Regions from separate parts of the Micromonospora sp. DT43 genome, predicted to be linked through region 2. Evidence: riboswitches for the same ligand, from Rfam matches in the RefSeq annotation. Region 2 holds a riboswitch; the other holds the start of a gene.
The links. Region 2 has a riboswitch for S-adenosylmethionine ahead of thrC (threonine synthase). Riboswitches for the same ligand answer to the same signal wherever they lie in the genome.

Region 1 (8,902 bases), on a different contig from region 2:
GGTTGAGCGTACGCAGCAGAGTTGACTTGCCCGACCCGGACGGCCCGATGACGCAGGCGGTCGCGCCGCGCGCCACTGTGAGATCGACGCCGCGCAGCACGCGGTTCGGCCCGAAGGCGAGGTGGACGTCGCGGGCCTGGAGGCTTACCGAGGTGGTGGTCGCGAGGGTGGTCATCCCCGATCTCCTTCCGGTGCCCCGGTCAGTGCCGGAGCGTCGTCGTCCTCGTCCTCGTCGGCCGCGGTGGCCGGCCGGCCGTGCCGCAGTCGCCTGTCGATCCCGTTCACGACGTGCGTCAGCGGGACGGTCAACGCCAGGTAGAACAGTCCCGCCAGCAGCAACGCGGACTCGTTGCCGGTGGTGGCCGCGTAGTCCTGCCCGATGCGGAACAGCTCCCGCTGGCTGGCCACCAGGCCGAGGAAGTAGACCAGGCTGGAGTCCTTGATCAGCGCGATGAGCTGGTTGACCCAGGCGGGCAGCACCCGCCGGATGCCCTGCGGGATGATCACCAGCCGCATCGCCTCGGCCCAGGAGAAGCCGAGGGCCCGCGCGCCCTCCAACTGGGCGGCCTCCACGGACTGGATGCCGGAGCGGAAGATCTCCCCGATGTACGCCGCCGCGATCAGCGACAGCGCGAGGATGCCCAGCGGGTACGGGTCCGGCCCCCAGACCCGCATACCGAAGGGTGCCAGCCCGACGCCGATCAGCAGGATCGTCGCCGCGGCCGGCAGCCCCCGGAACACGTCGGTGTAGACGCGGGCCGGCCAGCGCAGCCACCGACTGCGGGAGATGCCGGCCACGGCCAGCAGCAGGCCGAACACCGTGCCGAGCAGGGCGGCGGAGACGGCCAGGATCAGCGTGTTGGGCAGCCCGACGGTAAGCATCTCGGGCAGCGCCTCGCGCATCGCGTCGGCGTCGAAGAAGGTTTCCCACAGGGTGCTCAACGGATCCATCGGTCGCCTCTCCTACCGCCCCGCTCGCTCGTCACCGGTTCAGGAAGCAGCTGACGCCGACGGCACAGCTGACGCCGTGCCGCTGCCTGGCTTGAAGTCCGCCGGGATCGGCCGGCCCGGGTAGTACTGGGCCTGCAACCGGCTCCAGGTGCCGTCGGCGATGACCTCGTCGAGGCCCTTGTTCAGTGCCTCGCGCAGCTTGTCGCTGCCCCTGGCCACGGCGTACGCGGTCGGTGCGGGGCTGAGCTGCTTGGCCGCAACGGTGATCTTGCCGTTGCTGTCGGCTGCCGACTTCTCGCCGATCTCCGCCGGTGCGATCCACGCGTCGGCGGTGCCCGCCTTGAGCTGGTTGATCGCGCCGTTGTAGTCCGGCACCCGCACCGGGTCGAGCTGCTTGCCGGTGGCGTAGTCGTCCTGGACGGTGCCCTGCACCACCACGACGCGCTTGCCGGCGAGCTGGTCGAACCCGGTGATCGGCGAACCCGCCGGCACGTCCAGCCCGAAGTAGCCGAAGTCGTACCCGTTGCCGAAGTCGACTGTCTTCTTGCGCGCCTCGGTGATGGTGATCGAGGAGCTGCCCACGTCGAACTTGTGGTTGTTGACCTGGGAGAGCAGCGCGGAGAAGTCGGTGCCGACGAACTCGACAGTGAGGCCGAGCTTGCCGGCGACGGCGGTCAGCAGGTCGTTGTCGAAGCCGGTGAACTTACCGTCCTTGAGGTACACGTTCGGCGGAGCGTCGGTGAGCGTGCCGGCGCGCAGCACGCCCGCCTGCGCAAGGCCGTACGGGTTGCCGGCGGCGCCGGACGAGTCGCCGCCACCGCAAGCGGTCACCCCGGCGGCCGCCAGAACGGCGCCCGCGCCCAAGGCAACGAAGCGGCTCAAACCAAAGGAAAGTCGCACAGGTGTCTCCAAAAGGGTGCGTCGACCCGGTCGATCATGAAGTTATTGCCGCGACACGCCGGTCGGGCGGGCAACAACTTCATGATCGACAGCGGGGTGGGTGGGCGTGGTGCGCCCGGGGAGGGAGGGGAGGGGGAGGGCTAGCGTGTCAGGCGGCGGTACACGCCGCGCTGCACATTCGCATCAGGTCCACGTGCCGTCGCCGGGTCAGGGTCGGCGTGAGCCGACCGGCCGGTGGGGTGGGACTGAGGATGCGCATACGGTCTCCCGGGTCTGGTGCTGACCTGGGTGCCAGGCCACGCTTGCACCGACGTCGTGCCGGTGCCTGGTCTTCACCCGGGGCACCCCACCGCGGAGGAGGGTTGCCGGCCAGCGAGCCGGGGCTTCGCGCTGGCACTCATGACCTGCGCCGAGGCTAGCAGCCCCGCCCGGTGGACCGTCCAGCCGTTATGACCACGCTCACCCGTCACGCGACGGTTCGACGGGCAGGTCAACCGGCGTGCACGTGCGGCCGGCGGCGCGGGTCGGGCTCGTGCCGTCGCAGGATCTCCCGGGTGACCGAGGCGATCGCGCCCTGCCCGAACGCCAGGTAGCGAAGGATGTTGCGACCCGGGCCACCCTCGCTCCACTCGAAGTAGATGTGCGGGCGCCGCCGGCTCCGGTCGCGGATCTCCAGCAGCAGGGCGGCGAGCGCGGTGGGCACCGAGGAGCCGGTCAGGCTGAGCACCGGGAAGCTGTCGTGCGCCACGCTGCCGCGCACCAGCAAATCGGTCTCGAAGTCCGACGGGTCGCTGACGTGGACCTCGACGAAGATGACGTCACCGTCGTCGGGGAAGTCGTTGTCCGCCATGGTCTGGGCCAGCTTGGCGCGGTACTCGGCCGGGTCGCGGCGCTGCGGCTCGTGCGCGATGAGGCGGATCCGACGGGTGGCGCGTTCGTCGATCATCCGGGCGGCGACCGGGTCCAGCTCGACGTGGTCGACCCGCAGCTCGTAGGCCCGCATGATCCGGGACAGCACCGACACCAGGATCATCCCGCCGATGAAACAGGCGGCGATCTTGACGCCGTCGGGGCGTTCCACGACGTTCGCCACCGTGGTGTAGACGAAGATCAGAGCGATGGCGCCGAACGCCCACGTCCGCCCCCGCTGCCGCCGACGCCGCGCCGCGAGGGTCACGGCCGTCGCCGCCGAGGTGATCAACACCAGAACCCCTGTGGCGTACGCGCCACCCTGCGCGTCCACGCTCGCGGAGAAGACCACCGTGATCAGGAACGCCACAGCGGTGAAGACCAGCACCAGCGGCCGGACCGCCCGCGCCCAGGCAGGCGCCATGCCGTAGCGCGGCAGATACCGGGGTACGAGATTGAGCAACCCGGCCATCGCCGACGCGCCCGCGAACCACAGGATCGCGATCGTGGACAGGTCGTAGACGGTGCCGAACACCCCGCCGAGGTGCTGGTGCGCCAGGTACGCCAGCGCCCGGCCGTTCGCCGGACCGCCGGGCTGGAACGCCTCCGGCGGGATCAGCACCGTGGTGGTCACACTGCTGGTGATCAGGAAGACGCTCATCGTCGCGGCGGCAGTGGTGAGCAACCGCCGCGCGCCCCGGATCCGGCCCAACGGCCGGTCCTCCGAGTCCTGGCGATCCCCCCGGATGTGCGGCATCACGGCCACCCCGGTCTCGAAACCGGACAGGCCCAACGCCAGCTTCGGGAACACCAGCAGGGACAGCCCGACCACCAGCAGGGGATCGCCGTGCCCGGTGCGCAGCGCGGTGGTCCAGTCCCCGACCGCGCTCGGGTGGGTCACCACCCGCCACAGCGCGTCGGCGATCACCACCGCGTTCAACGCCAGGTAGACCGCGACCAGGACGACCGCGATCCCGATGGCCTCGCCGAATCCCTTGAGGAACACCGCGCCCAACAGCGCCACCAGCAGCAGCGTGAGGGCCACCTCGTGCCCCTTGAGACCGCTCGGCCAGAACGGGTTCTCGTCGATGTGGGCCGTCGCGTCCGCCGCCGAGAGGGTGATGGTGATGATGAAGTCGGTGGCCGCGAAGCCGAGCAGCACCAACACGAACAGCTTGCCCGGCCAGTAACTCAGCAGGCGTACGAGCATCGCGATCGAGCCCTCACCGTGCGGGCTCTCCACCGCCACCCGCCGGTACACCGGCAGTGCGCCCAGCAGCGTCACCAGCACCAGCACCAGCGTCGCCACCGGCGACAGCGCCCCGGCGGCGAGCGCCGCGATGCCCGGCTGGTAGCCCAGCGTCGAGAAGTAGTCGACACCGGTCAGGCACATCACCTTCCACCACGGGTGGTGCCGATCCGCCGGCGGGCGGCCGTGAGGGCCGGGATGCCGCGCGGCCTGCTCCGTACCGCCGTCGAGCAGCCAACCGCGCAGCCGCCCGGCGCGCCTGTTGCCCTGCACCGGCGCTTCCCCCGTCCTCCGCCCATGGTCACCGCGAGTATCCGCCCGGCCTCACGCGCCCGTCCCGGGTACGCCGAACCCGCCCGTCGCGGGTCGGCGAGGCGGGCGTGTCGGCGGGTTTCGGTGCCGGGGCAGGGGGGATGCAGCGCCCCCGGCGCCCCCGCGCCGAACCGTCGGTAGGGCCGGGAGGCCACCGGAGGGGATGCCACCGGAAGGGAGCGGGTCATGGTCGGCGGCCGTCGCTTCCGCCCGGGTGGTGGCTTCGGCCGCCAGCTCGACGAGCACGAGACCCGCGTCGGCGTGCCACCACCGCCGGCGCCGCCCCCGCCCGCCGGGGGCATGGTGGACAGTGCCGTCTACATCCGGGGACACCGGTTCGCCTCGCCGGCCGGCCTCGCCGAGACGTACTCCTGCCTGCAGGAGCAGGACGACGCGATGGCCTGGATCGGGTTGTACCGACCCGACATCGACCAGATCTCCTCGCTGGCGCGCGAGTTCCGCCTGCACGACCTGGCGGTGGAGGACGCGATCAACGCCCACCAGCGACCCAAGCTGGAGCGGTACGGGCACACGCTCTTCGTGGTGCTGCGTGCCGCCCGCTACGACGACCTGCGGGAGGAGGTCGAGTTCTCCGAACTGCACCTGTTCATCGGGCCCGGCTTCGTGGTGACGGTCCGCCACGGCGAGGTCCCCGACCTGGCCGCGGTCCGGCGGCGCATGGAGGCCGATGCGCCGATGCTCGCCCGGGGCCCCGAGGCGGTCCTGTACGCGATCCTCGACCAGGTCGTCGACGGGTACGCGCCGGTGGTCGCCGGGCTGGAGAACGACATCGACGAGATCGAGACCCAGGTCTTCGGCGGCGACCCGAACGCCAGCCGGCGCATCTACGGGCTCAGCCGGGAGGTCATCGAGTTCCAGCGGGCGGCCCGCCCACTGCTGGCCATGCTCGACGCCTTGGCCAGCGGCGCCGGCAGCTACGGCACCGACGAGGAGCTGCGCCGCTACCTGCGCGACGTGACCGACCATCTCACCCAGGTGGTGGAGCGGGTGGACGGCTTCCGGCACCTGCTGCAGAACATCCTCACCGTCAACGCGACCCTCGTCTCGCAGCAGCAGAACGAGGAGATGCGCAGCCTGACCGCTGCCAGCTACGCGCAGAACGAGGAGCTGAAGAAGGTCTCCTCGTGGGCCGCGATCCTGTTCGCCCCGACCCTCATCGGCACCGTGTACGGGATGAACTTCGTCCACATGCCGGAGCTGAACTGGCGTTTCGGCTACCTGTTCGCGCTGCTGCTAATGCTGCTGGTCTGCGGCACCCTCTACCTGGTCTTCAAGCGGCGCGGCTGGCTCTAGGAGCGGGTCGCGAGGCTCACTCGATGCCGCGCAGGATGTGCCGTTCGTCCTCGCTGTCGTCGTCGCCCGCGGCGATGCGGCCGAGCAGCACGGCGGCGGCCCAGATGGTCAGGGGGGTGGCCGCTCCGGTCATCCCGCCGCCGGTCCGGTCGTGGTTGGTCTGGCTCCGCTCCGTGCGCGGTGGCCTGCGCTGAGCCTGCATGGGCCCTGCCTCTCCTCGTCGAAGCCGCCGCGGGCGGCGCGGTGTGCGCCCGCGCCCCCGGCCGGGCGACCCGCTCGCGTGGGTCGCCACCGGTACGGCATCCACGTCGAACCATCCCACGCCCGGCCACATCCGCACCCCCTGTTTTCGGTTTCCCGACTGTCGCCTGCCAAACCGGACATTTCGCATCGATGTTGCCTCGGACCTGTCGACTGGGTAGCGAGGTACGGGTGAGTGAAGCTCTTGACACGGCCGCACCCGCCGTTCCCGGACGCCGGGCGTTGCCCCACTACCTCGTCGCGGCGACGCTCGCCCGGGGTGCGGACGCCGGTGCCGCGGTGGGGGTGGTCCTGTTGGCCACCCTGCCGGAGGTCGGCGCCGGTCGTCCGGCGCTGCTGGGCGGTTTGCTGGCCACCTGCCTGACCGCACCGCATCTGCTGGGGCCGTTGCTCGCCCGTCCGCTGGACCGGGCACGGGACGGGCGGGGCCTGCTGGCCGCCGCCTTCGCCACGTACGCCGGGGCTGTCGCGCTGGCCGCCCTGCTGCTCGGCCGGGTGCCGGTCGGTGTGCCGGCCGCGCTGCTGATCGTGGCCGGGGCCTGCGGGCCGCTGCTGACGGGTGGACTGAGCAGCCGGCTGGCCGCGCTCCTCGCCCCGGACGAGCGGGCGCAGCGCCGGGGTCAGGGCTGGGACGCGGTGACGTACGGGGTGGGCGGCAGTGCCGGCCCGGCCCTCGTGGCAGTGCTCGCCGCCGTGGCCGGACCCCGGATTTCCCTGCTCGGGTTGGCGGCCGCCGCCCTGGTCGCGGCGGCCCTGGTGGGCACACTGCCGGCGCGTGTGCCCGGACGGCACGGGCCGGCGCGGACCGTGCCCGCCGCACGCGGCGGCCTGCGGGTGCTGCTCGGGCCCGGGCCGCTGCGCCGGGTCACCGGGGTCACCATGGTCGGCGCGCTCACCGGTGGGGCGATCTCGGTGCTCGCCGTCATGCTGGCGGCGGAACTCGGCCGGGAGGCGGCCTCCGGTGCGCTGCTCGCCGCCGCCTACGGGGGCGGAAACCTCGTCGCCGCGCTCCTGGTCACGGCGTTCCCTCTGACCGGAGAGCCGGAGCGGCTGACCTTGCGTTGGGCGGCGCTCGGCGCGGTGACTGTCGCGCTCTGCGCGGCAGTGCCGGGCTTCCCGGTGGCGGTTGCCGCGTTCGCGCTGGCCGGGGCGGCGACCGCGCCGCTCTTCGCGGCCACCCTGGCCGCCCGTTCGGTGTACGCGCCGGACGCCGTGCGGGCACGGGTGTTCGTGTCCACGGCGGCGCTGAAGGTGGCCGCCGCCTCGCTCGGCACCGGGCTGGCCGGGGTGCTCGCCCCGCTGGGTCCGCGCCTGTTGCTGGTCGCCGGGGCGTCGGTCACGCTCGCCGCGACGGCCGGGGCGACGGTCTCACGGCGGCGACGCGACGCGGCCTAGACGAGTAATTTCCAACCCTGGCTGGACGGTGGTGCAGCCGACGGTTACCGACGGTCACCTCCGTGCGGGCGGATGTGGTCGTGAGCGGTATACCTCAGAGTCATATTCATACCTCTGAGGTATACCGCTCAACAGCACATCGACACTGCGGGCGGCCACAGCGGATGGCCGGCGCCCTTCGCCGCAACCCCAGCCCCGTCTTCAGCCAGGACTCAGTGGTCTATGGCAGCGGGTGGGCGATGCCGCGGGCGTGGTCGGTGAGCGCCGCGCCGACCACTGTCGCCGACAGCGGCAGCACCTCCAGGCAGCGGCGCACCGCCGCGGCCATCAGCGTGTTCGGCACCCGCATGGACAGCGTGCAGTGCGGCACCCAACGCCCCGGCTGGTAGTGCCCGGCCAGGGTGACGCCGCCGGCGGCGAGCCGGCCGTGCACCAGCTGGTGGTGGGCCAGCAGCTCCGGTGTGGGCGCCGGACCGAGCCAGAGCACCCGTCCGACGAACTGCCCGACGTGTTGGAAGTCGAGCCGCAGTGGGGCTGCCACGACGGTTCCGCGCAGCGCCTCGGCGACCTGCTCGGGATCGAAGCGGGGCGCCACCGCGAGCGAGAGGTGCGGACGGTGGCGCTGCTCCAGCAGCGAGCGCATGCTCTGCACGCCCTCGGTCTCCAGCGCGTCCCACAGCACCCGGATCCGTCGGGTGGCATCCGGGTCCAGATACAGCTCCAGCGCCGCGACCACGTGATCACCGTAGCGGCCGAGGTTTGGCCGCCCGGATCCGGCGGTACCGTGCTGGGAAACAGACCAGGAGGCGTGCCCCGTGGACGTGAGTGACCTGCTGACCGAGACGTACGACCGACTGCCCGACCGCGTCCGGGCGGCGGTCGACGGCCTCACCCCGGAGCAGTTGCGCTGGGCGCCCGCCGAGGGTGCCAACCCGGTCGGGTGGCTGGTCTGGCACCTGACCCGTGTCCAGGACCACCACGTCGCCGACCTGCTCGAGACCGGGCAGGTCTGGGTGACCGGGGACTGGGCGGGGCGGTTCGGGCTCACCGCAGATCCGGACAACACGGGCTACGGCCACACGCCCGCCCAGGTCGCCGAGGTGCGGCCGGAGAGCGCGCAGGCGCTGATCGACTACTACGCGGCGGTTTCGGCGCGTACCGGATCGTTCCTGGCCGGGCTGCGACAAGCGGACCTGGACCGCGTCGTCGACGAGTCGTGGGACCCGCCTGTCACCCTCGGCGTGCGGCTGGTCAGCATCGCCGATGACGACCTGCAACACGCCGGGCAGGCCGCCTACGTGCGCGGCCTCGTCGACACCGACTGACCCGCGTCCCCCGGTTCACCCGGAACGGGTGAGTCCCGCTCACCCCGCGCCGGGTGATCCTGTCGGGATGCGGGAGGTGACCTGATGGGCACGACGGCGGCGCGGTTCCTGCAGGACCTCGACCCGGGCCGGCGCCCGGACCTGTCCCCGACGACCGCCGGGACGCTGCGCCTGGACATGCGCGGCGACGGCTGCACCGAGCACTGGTACCTGACCGTCGCCGACCAGCACGTGCGGGCGACCCGGTCGGCCGACGACGCCGACCTGCTGGTCCGCGCCGACCGGG
Region 2 (8,902 bases):
GCTCCTGCGTGACCGCGGGGTCGTGGTCGGTGCACCGGGGCGCGGGGTGTACGTCAAGGAGCGGGACGCCGGCAAGCCGTAACGGCTCGATCGTGTAAGCCCGGAGACGCTGCTTGCTCTGTTCAGCCCCGGAGATCGCCTCCGCGAATTGCTTCCGCCCCAAAGAAGCCACACCCCTGTTGGCCTAAGTGATTTGCGGCGGACAGGTCCAAAACGCAGGGCCGGGGGCGGGGTCGGGGTCGGGGTCGGGGTCGGGGTCGGGGGAAGCTGCCCCACTGGCGGGACAGTTCGACAGGCTTTGCTGGCCGCGTGGCAGGGGTGATGCGTTCAGGTCGGGCGGTCCCTCGGCGAGGTTGGCTGGCACCCCGTTCGGGGCATGCCGGGGACCGAGGCGCAGCTCAAGGGTGCTCCACGTGGTGCCTGCACGCTGGCGTGCGTCGCACCGCCGAGCGCAGGTGCCGAAATATTTCGGTCGGGGATTTTCCCACTAGCAAGGAATTTATTATCCTGGATACATTCGTGCCCCACCATTGAAGGCATCTATCCCCTTCGATGGAGGTCTCCATGAACGTCTCTCGGCTCGGCGGGCCGACCCTGTCCCTGTTCCGCATCGTGACCGGCCTGCTGTTCATGCTCCATGGCCTGTCCTCGGTCTTCGGGTTGTTCGGCGGCAACCCGATGACCGGCGCGGCCATACCGTTCGGCTCCTGGCCGGGCTGGTGGGCCGCGCTGATCCAACTCGTCTGCGGTGCGCTGGTGCTGGCCGGGCTCTTCACCCGGCCCGCCGCGCTCCTCGCGTCCGGCTCGATGGCGTACGCCTATTTCGTGGTCCACCAGCCCGAAGACCTGCTTCCGCTGCACAACGGCGGTGAGCTGTCGGCCCTCTTCTGCTGGTCGTTCCTGCTGGTCGCGGCACTTGGCTCGGGCCCCTGGGCGCTCGATGCGCTGTTCGCCCGGCGTCGCGCCGACGCTCCACAGGCGTCGGTGGCCGACCCCGCCCCGGTCTCCGCCTGACCCGCACCCCGCACCGCGCGCCGCCGGAGCCTCAATGAGGCGGCTCCGGCGGCGCGCCCGGGTCGGACCGCCCCTCGTGATGTCGTAGACCGAATCAGCTCGAAAGGATGCGCCCAGCAGGGCCGCACCCGCCCGGGCGCCGCTCAGCGTCCGCGCGGTCCGGGGCGCCGCTCAGCGTCCGCGCGGTCCGGGGCGCCGCTCAGCGTCCGTCACGGCCTCAGCGACGGACGGGGGCGGTGGCAGGGTGAGGGCGTCAGGCTGGAGGGCGTGGGGTGAGGACGGCGTCCAGGAGGCCCGGGTACCGCTTGTCCACCTCGTCGCGGCGGAGTCGGACCAGTCGGCTGGTGCCGGCGGCCCGGGTGCGGGTCAGGCCCGCCTCGCGCAGCACCTTGAGGTGGTGACTGCGGGTCGCCTTGGAGACGCCGAAGTCGAAGCTGCCGCAGGCGGCCTCGCCGCCCTCGGCGAGCGCCCGCACGATCTGCAGCCGCACGTCGTCAGCGAGTGCGGCAAGCACGGCGGTGACCGGTACGGCGGTCAGGTCGGGTTCGTGCGGCTCCATGTGAGCAGTCTAACCCTTGTTCGACAACTATCGAACAACACCCTATGGTCGGTGTCGTTGGTTCGAAGATACTCGAACAAGGGAGCTGACGATGCGATCCCGCGCCGCCGCCTATCCGCTGCTCGCCGTGCTCGCCTGGGGCGCGATGTTCCCGATCCTGGCCAGCGCGCTGAGCCGGGTCGACCCGCTCAACCTGACCACCGCCCGCTATCTTCTCGCCGCCGTCATCCTGGTCGCCATCCTGCTGCTCCGCGAGGGCTCGGCCGCGCTGCGGCTCGGCGGACGAGGAGTCGAGATCGTGGTGCTCGGCGTCGTCGGCTTCGCCGGCTTTAACCTGCTCACCAACCTTGCGCTCGAACACGCCGCCCCGCAGCAGATCTCCCTCTTCGTGGCCACCACGCCGGTCATCACCCAGCTCGTCCGGTGGGCCCGCGACGGCGTACGACCGAAGCCTCTCCTGCTGGCCCTCTCCCTGGTGGCGCTCCTCGGAGTCGGCCTGGTGATCACCCGCGGGAGCCTGGCCGGGCTCGGCCAGTTCGGCCTCGGCGGGCTCATGATGATCGGCGCGGTGCTCGGCTGGGGTATCTACACGCACGGCGCCAGCCGGTTCGGCGCCTGGTCGCCGCTGCGGTTCACCACGCTCACCGCGCTCGCCGGCACGGCAGCCATGCTGGGCGCGAGCATCGGCGCCGACGCCGTCGGGTGGCAGCACGCGCCGGCCGCCGCCGACCTCGTGGCGATCACCCCGCAGTTGGCGTACGCCGTGATCGTCGCCGCCGTCGTCGCGGTGCTGGCGTGGAACACAGGTGTGCAGCGCCTCGGCGCCGCCAACGCCGCCCTGTTCATGAACCTGGTCCCGGTCACCACGTTCGTCGTGCAGATCGCCCGCGGCTACCGGCCGGAGGCGATCGAGCTGGTCGGCGCCGCGATCACCATCGCCGCCCTGGTCGCCGCGAACCTCGCCACCAGGGCGCGGACCCCGTCGGCGGCCCTGCCGCAGTCCAGCGCGGTCACCGACCCGGCCGCGGTGGTCGACCCGGTGGCGGTGGCCGCCCGCTGACCCACTCCCTGGGATACCAGGTGGAGGCCGCCGGCAACGTTGCCTAGACTTGACGGCACAACTGAATACCTCATCCAGAGGGGCTGAGGGATACGGCCCGACGACGCCCCGGCAACCACCCCGCGCGCTCACCGCTGAGCGACAGGCGGGGCAGGTGCCAATTCCGTCCCCGCCGCACCGTGCGATGCGGGGAAAGATGAGAGGACTCTCGACATGACGTCGACGCTCGCCGCCTCCGGTATCGACACCTCCGCCAGCCCCGCCCGCGCCCTGGTCTGTCGCGCCTGTTCGGCCCGCTACCCACTCGCCGCGCAGCACGCCTGTTACGAGTGTTTCGGCCCTCTGGAGGTGGACTACGACACCACTGCCCTGGGCGCGGTCACCCGGGCGCAGATCGAGGCCGGCCCGAACAACATCTGGCGGTACGCCGCGCTGCTGCCCGCCGGTCAGGACCCGGCCACCCGGGTCACCCTCGACCCCGGGCTGACCCCGCTGGTGGCGGCCCCGCTCCTCGCCGCCGAGCTGGGCATCACCGCGCCGCTGTGGGTCAAGGACGACAGCGCCAACCCGACCCACTCGTTCAAGGACCGGGTCGTCTCGGTGGCGCTGACCGCCGCGAAGGCGCTCGGTTTCACCCGGTTCGCCTGCGCGTCCACCGGCAACCTGGCCAACTCGGTGGCCGCGCACGCCGCCCGCGCCGGGGTGCCCTCGGTCGTTTTCATCCCCAGCGACCTGGAACAGGGCAAGGTCATCACCACCGCCGTCTACGGCGGTGAGCTGGTCGCCATCGACGGCTCGTACGACGACGTCAACCGGCTCTGCGGTGAGCTGGTGGAGACCGACGAATTCGAGGACACGGCGTTCGTCAACGTGAACGTCCGGCCGTACTACGCGGAGGGCTCCAAGACCCTCGGCTACGAGGTGGCCGAGCAGCTCGGCTGGCGGATCCCGGCCCAGGTGGTCATCCCGATGGCCAGCGGCGAGCTGCTCACCAAGATTGACAAGGCGTTCTCCGAGCTGGTCGAGATCGGCCTGGTCGAGGCGCCGGCCGGCGGCTGGAAGGTCTTCGGCGCCCAGTCGGCCGGCTGCAACCCGATCGCCACCGCGCTGCACGCCGACACCGACACGATCATCCCGGTCAAGCCCACAGGCATCGCCAAGTCGCTCAACATCGGCGACCCGGCCGCCGGCCTCTACGCGCTGGAGGCGGTCCGCCGCACCGGCGGTTGGATGGAGTACGCCGACGACGACGAGATCCGCGCCGGCATCCGTCAGCTGGCCCGCACCACGGGCGTCTTCGCCGAGACCGCGGGCGGGGTGACCGCGGCGGTGCTGCGCAAGCTGGTCGAGTCGGGTCGGCTCGACCCCACGGCGGAGACTGTCGTGTTCAACACCGGCGAGGGTCTGAAGACCATCGACGCGGTGGCCGGTCAGGTCGGCCCGACCCACCACATCAAGCCCAGCCTGCGCGCCGCCCGCGACGCCGGTCTCCTCGGCTGACCCTCGGGCCGTGCCGGATCACCCGGTAACTGGGTTTTCGCTGTGAGTGTGGAAAACCCGCCGGTCTGGACTTGACGGCAGGAACCGGACGGCGCAAGATGCTCCGTGCGGGAGGGCATTTCGCCGGAGACTTTTGAAGTTCTTGCGACCCAACGCCGGAGGCGTTGTGCGAGTGTCCCTCCCGACCACGTTCGATCGGGCCAGCGATTATTCGCTGGCCCGATCGCTTTCCCGGGTGTCAGGCTCCCCGCCATGAGCATCACGATCGCGTCGTTCGACGGCGCCGACCGGGTCGCGGTCGACGAGGCGTACGGGGTCGGGGTGGCGGCCACCGAGGTCGACCTTCCGGACTTCCCACCCTTCTGCCGGCGGCGCTTCGACGCGCAGTTCCACACGCCGCCCCCCGGCACCCGATCGCTCTGGGCGCTGGCCCGGCTGGACGGGGTGCCGGCCGGCTACCTCCAGCTCGACCTGCCGCAGCTCGACAACCCCGACAACGCCACCGCCGAGCTGACGGTGCATCCCGAGCTGCGGCGGCGGGGTGTCGGCCGGGCACTGCACGAGTACGGGGTGCGCCTGCTCCGTGAGCACGGCCGCAAGCGGGTGATCGGGATGGCCGTCTCCGCGCTCCCCGGTGGGCCGGCCCGATCGGCGGCCGGTGGAGCGTTCGCCGCCTCGATCGGCGCCCGGTCCGCGCTGGCCGAGGTGCGTCGCCGGCTGCACATCGCCGACATCGACCGGCTGGCGCTGCGGGCGGCCCTGGCCGAGGCCCAACCGCGGGCCGAGGGCTACCGGTCGGTCTGCTGGCAGGGGAACACCCCGCAGGAGTACGTGGCGGACGTCGCCTACCTGGACGGCCGCCTGATGATGGACGCGCCCATGGGTGACGTGCAGTGGGAGCCGGAGCAGGTGGACGCCGAGCGCATCCGGGGCAACGAGCGTGCGTTGGACGCGAAGGGCCGGCGGCGCTACCACCTCGGGATGCTCCACGAGGAGTCCGGCCGGCTGGTCGCCTGGACGCTGCTCGACGTGGGCGCCTCCGCCGACTGGCACGCGTACCAACAGATCACCCTCGTCGACCCGGCCCACCGTGGGCACCGGCTCGGCCTGATCGCCAAGGCCGAGAACCTGCACCACCTGCTCACCCACGAGCCGGCGGTACGCGTCATCGACACCTGGAACGCGGCCAGCAACAGCTACATGGTGGCGATCAACGAGCAGCTCGGGTTCCGCCCGGTGGACGCCTGGACCGACTGGCAGCTCACGCTCTGACGGTGTGCGGCCCGGCCTCCGGCTCCTCCAGCCGCCGAGCCAGCTCGCGAACCGCGTCGTGGAAGTCCTCGTCCGGGATGAACCGGTGTCCCCGTACCGGGGGCGGCACGGTGTCGGTCGGCGGCACCAGCAGGGTCTTCGGGTCGCGTACCCAGCGGTCGACCCGGCTCGCGGGGTCGTCGGGCGCCTCCGTCTCGTCGGGGCGGAAGATCCGTCCGCCGATCGGATCGGTGTACCGCCACAGGTTGACCCACCGCCAGGACAGCCGGTCACCCAACTCCCGCAGCACACGCTCGTTGACGTACGCGGGGAAGTACCTGGTGTACCTGTTGCCCAGCGGCGCGGCGTAGGTGAGCAGCGCGACCCGCCGGCGGGAGTCGTCGGGAAGTTGGAGCACCGTCGCCGCGACCAGCACGCTGCCGTGGCTCTGGCCGGAGAGCACCACCCCGGCACTGTCGGCGGTGAGTTGCCCGATCCGGCGGGTCAGCTCGGGAACCGCCCGCTCGGCGTAACAGGGCGGGGCGAGGGGATGGGCGGCGCGCGGCCAGAAGGTGGCGAGGTCCCAGAGCACCCCGACCAGCCGGATCGGGCCGGACCGGTAGGCGATGAGTCCCGCCCCGGCCAGGAACAGGGCGAACAGGCCGATCAGCAGGGCGCCCAGATCGGTCACGAAGACCACCGGGCGGGCCAGAGACAGGCCGCCCAGCCGCAGCGCGAGCGCACCGGGTCCCTGACCGCTGACCGTCAGCCCCGCCGCCGCCAGGGTGAGCACGGCCAGCACCGCGTACGCCGTCGGAAGCAGCGGCCAGAGCCGGTCTGTCCGGTCGGCGCGGACGACGGCGTCCAGGACGGCCCGCACCCGCTCCGGCGGTACGCGGGGCGCCTCGGGGAAGTCCCGTCGGATGATCTCGTCGGCCTCACGGAGCTGCCGTGCCCGCCCGATCTGGGCGCCCACCACCGCCACCAGGACCACCACCAGCACCGCCAGGGAGAAGCCGAGGGTGGCCCAGCGGTACGCGATCGGCGGCGAGAGCGGTGGCGCGCCGGGCGGCAGTGGCCGGACCGGTGTGGGGCTGGAGCCCCGGTCCAGATACTCGGCGAGGGTGTAGGTCAGCCCGGACGAGTAGGACACGGCCAGCCCGATCGCGATGGAACCCATCAGCGGGGCGCCCAGCCCGCTGATCAGGGGACGCGGGCGCGGCAGGTGGTGGCGCTGGGCCAGGACCACCAGTCCCAGCACCGCGAGCAGGACGACCTGCGCGGCGAAGAGCAGGGAGACCAGTCGACCGTACCCGGGCAGTGTGCCGGTGGCCGACCACGGCGGCCGGGGCCACAACGCGTAGCCCAGGGTCAGCGCCGTGAGCGCGACCGCTGTCCACCGCAACCCCCGGGCGTTGAGAAGGCGCTGCTCGCCGTGCCCGTCCATGGCCGACCGGCAGAGCGCGACAAGGGCGGCGACGAGCAGCACCCCGTCGGCGACCAGCAGCAGGTAGCCGGGCGGGGCGGCGTCGTGCGGCGCCAGGACCACGAGCAGCGTGGCGTCGAGCGTGCCCAGCGCCACGGCCACGTGCACCGAGCGCAGCCGGCGCAGCAGCGCCCGGTTGTCCCAGAAGGCGGGGGTGTCGAGCCGGTCCGCGCCCACGCCGGGCGTGTGCACGCCGTCCTCGGGTAGCTGCGAGGTGCGGGCGCCGGCCCGCCAGATGAGAGCGACCGCGATGATCGGCAGCACGGCCAGCAGGGCGAGGCGCTGACCCGGCGGCACGTCGCCCAGCCAGGAGATCTCCCGACGTCCCTCCAGACACCGCGGGTACGCCGCGCACTGCCAGGCGATCAGGTCCAGGGTGGCACCGACCGCGGAGAGCACGTACATCGCGGTCATCGACGCGGCCAGCAGACGGCAGAGCGCCCGAGCCACGCCGCCGGGTCGACCGGCCACCGGCAGCATCCAGATCGCGATGTTGCTGAGCATGAACGGCAGGAGCAGGACCAGCGAGAAGGTCCGGGTCGCGGTGCCGCCGGTCAAGCTGCTCCAGCGGTACGCCTCAAGCGTCGGGCCGCCCGGACCCTCCGGATCGCCGAAGCCCGGCCGGGGTCGGTAGAAGCCGGCCTCGTCGTCCCCCGCGACCCGCACCATCACCGGCCGGTCGAGGATCGTCTCCGGGCCCTTGTCGGCGACCCCGTGCACACGGATCTCCGTGATCCTCACCCGTTGTCCTCTCCTGGCCCGAGGACGGCGGGTACCCGTCGGCGTCACGCCCAATCCCGGGCCGGGCCGCACGCTGCCGCTCGGGCCCGCCTGCCGCACGCGTCGCTGTCGGGCATCCGCCCCTACTGCTCGTGGACCTGGCTGTTGCATGATGGCGGGCATGACGGAGACCCCGCATCCCCTGTACGACAGGCACGCCGACACCCTCAACCGTGCGCTGACCGCGATCACGGAGCGGGGCTACTGGTCCGCGTACCCCGAATCCCCCAGCCCCCGCGTGTACGGCGAGACCGCCGCCGCCGACGGCAAGGCCGCCTTCGAGGCGTACCTGGGTGGCGATTTCCCCCTCGACCAGCCGGGCACCGGCGAGCGGATCGCCACCGAGACGAGCCCGTTCGGGGTGGAGTTGGCGGTGCGTTACCCGCACGCCGGCACCGACGAGCTGGTCGCCGCCGCCTCCGCCGCGCTTCCGGCCTGGCGCGACGCCGGCCCGCAGGCCCGGGTGGGCGTCTGCCTGGAGATCCTCGACCGGCTGCACAAGCACATCTTCGAGCTGGCCAACGCGGTGCAGTTCACCAGCGGGCAGGCGTTCGTGATGGCCTTCCAGGCCGGCGGCGCGCACGCGTTGGACCGGGCGCTGGAGGCGCTGGCGTACGCGTACGCCGAGATGACCCGGCACCCGGGCACGGCTGGCTGGGAGAAGGCCGCAGGCAAGGGCGACCCGCTGCGGATGACCAAGACCTTCCACGTGGTCCCGCGTGGGGTGGCGCTGGTGATCGGCTGCAACACCTTCCCGACCTGGAACTCGTACCCGGGGCTGTTCGCCTCGCTTGTCACCGGCAACCCGGTGATCGTGAAGCCGCACCCGCGCGCGGTGCTGCCGCTGGCGATCACCGTGAAGTACGCCCGGGAGGTGCTCGCCGAGGCCGGGTTCGACCCGAACCTGATCATGCTGGCGGCCGAGGCGCCCGGTGAGAAGCTCGCCAGCGACCTGGCCCTGCACCGCTCTGTCAAGATCGTCGACTTCACCGGCTCCACCGAGTACGGCGACTGGCTGGAGACGCACGCCCGGCAGGCGTCGGTCTACACCGAGAAGGCCGGGCTGAACACTGTCGTCATCGACTCCACCGACGACTTCGCCGGGCTGTGCCGCAACCTCGGCTTCACGCTGACGCTCTACAGCGGGCAGATGTGCACCACCTCGCAGAACATCCTCATCCCGGCCGGTGGCATCGAGACCGACCAGGGCCACAAGAGCTTCGACGAGGTGGCCGGCGGGATCGCCGCAGCC

Region 1: linked by a shared signal. The riboswitch ahead of ACLQ26_RS06120 (ABC transporter substrate-binding protein) and the one ahead of thrC (threonine synthase) in region 2 are both predicted to bind S-adenosylmethionine.

What each region holds. Positions count from the first base shown of each region.
Region 1 is NZ_JBNCKR010000002.1:441,118-450,019, reverse strand. It holds gene ACLQ26_RS06130 (amino acid ABC transporter ATP-binding protein) at 1-175, opposite strand, end outside; gene ACLQ26_RS06125 (amino acid ABC transporter permease) at 172-951, opposite strand; gene ACLQ26_RS06120 (ABC transporter substrate-binding protein) at 991-1,833, opposite strand; SAM riboswitch class IV at 2,145-2,256, opposite strand; gene ACLQ26_RS06115 (amino acid transporter) at 2,342-4,282, opposite strand; gene corA (magnesium/cobalt transporter CorA) at 4,508-5,635, shown strand; gene ACLQ26_RS06105 (hypothetical protein) at 5,652-5,837, opposite strand; gene ACLQ26_RS06100 (MFS transporter) at 6,068-7,291, shown strand; gene ACLQ26_RS06095 (2'-5' RNA ligase family protein) at 7,512-8,027, opposite strand; gene ACLQ26_RS06090 (mycothiol transferase) at 8,107-8,616, shown strand; gene ACLQ26_RS06085 (SCP2 sterol-binding domain-containing protein) at 8,701-8,902, shown strand, end outside.
Region 2 is NZ_JBNCKR010000004.1:260,383-269,284, forward strand. It holds gene ACLQ26_RS12740 (winged helix-turn-helix domain-containing protein) at 1-82, shown strand, start outside; gene ACLQ26_RS12745 (DoxX family protein) at 565-1,014, shown strand; gene ACLQ26_RS12750 (ArsR/SmtB family transcription factor) at 1,268-1,573, opposite strand; gene ACLQ26_RS12755 (DMT family transporter) at 1,665-2,633, shown strand; SAM riboswitch class I at 2,701-2,836, shown strand; gene thrC (threonine synthase) at 2,847-4,133, shown strand; gene ACLQ26_RS12765 (GNAT family N-acetyltransferase) at 4,386-5,405, shown strand; gene ACLQ26_RS12770 (hypothetical protein) at 5,395-7,611, opposite strand; gene paaN (phenylacetic acid degradation protein PaaN) at 7,772-8,902, shown strand, end outside.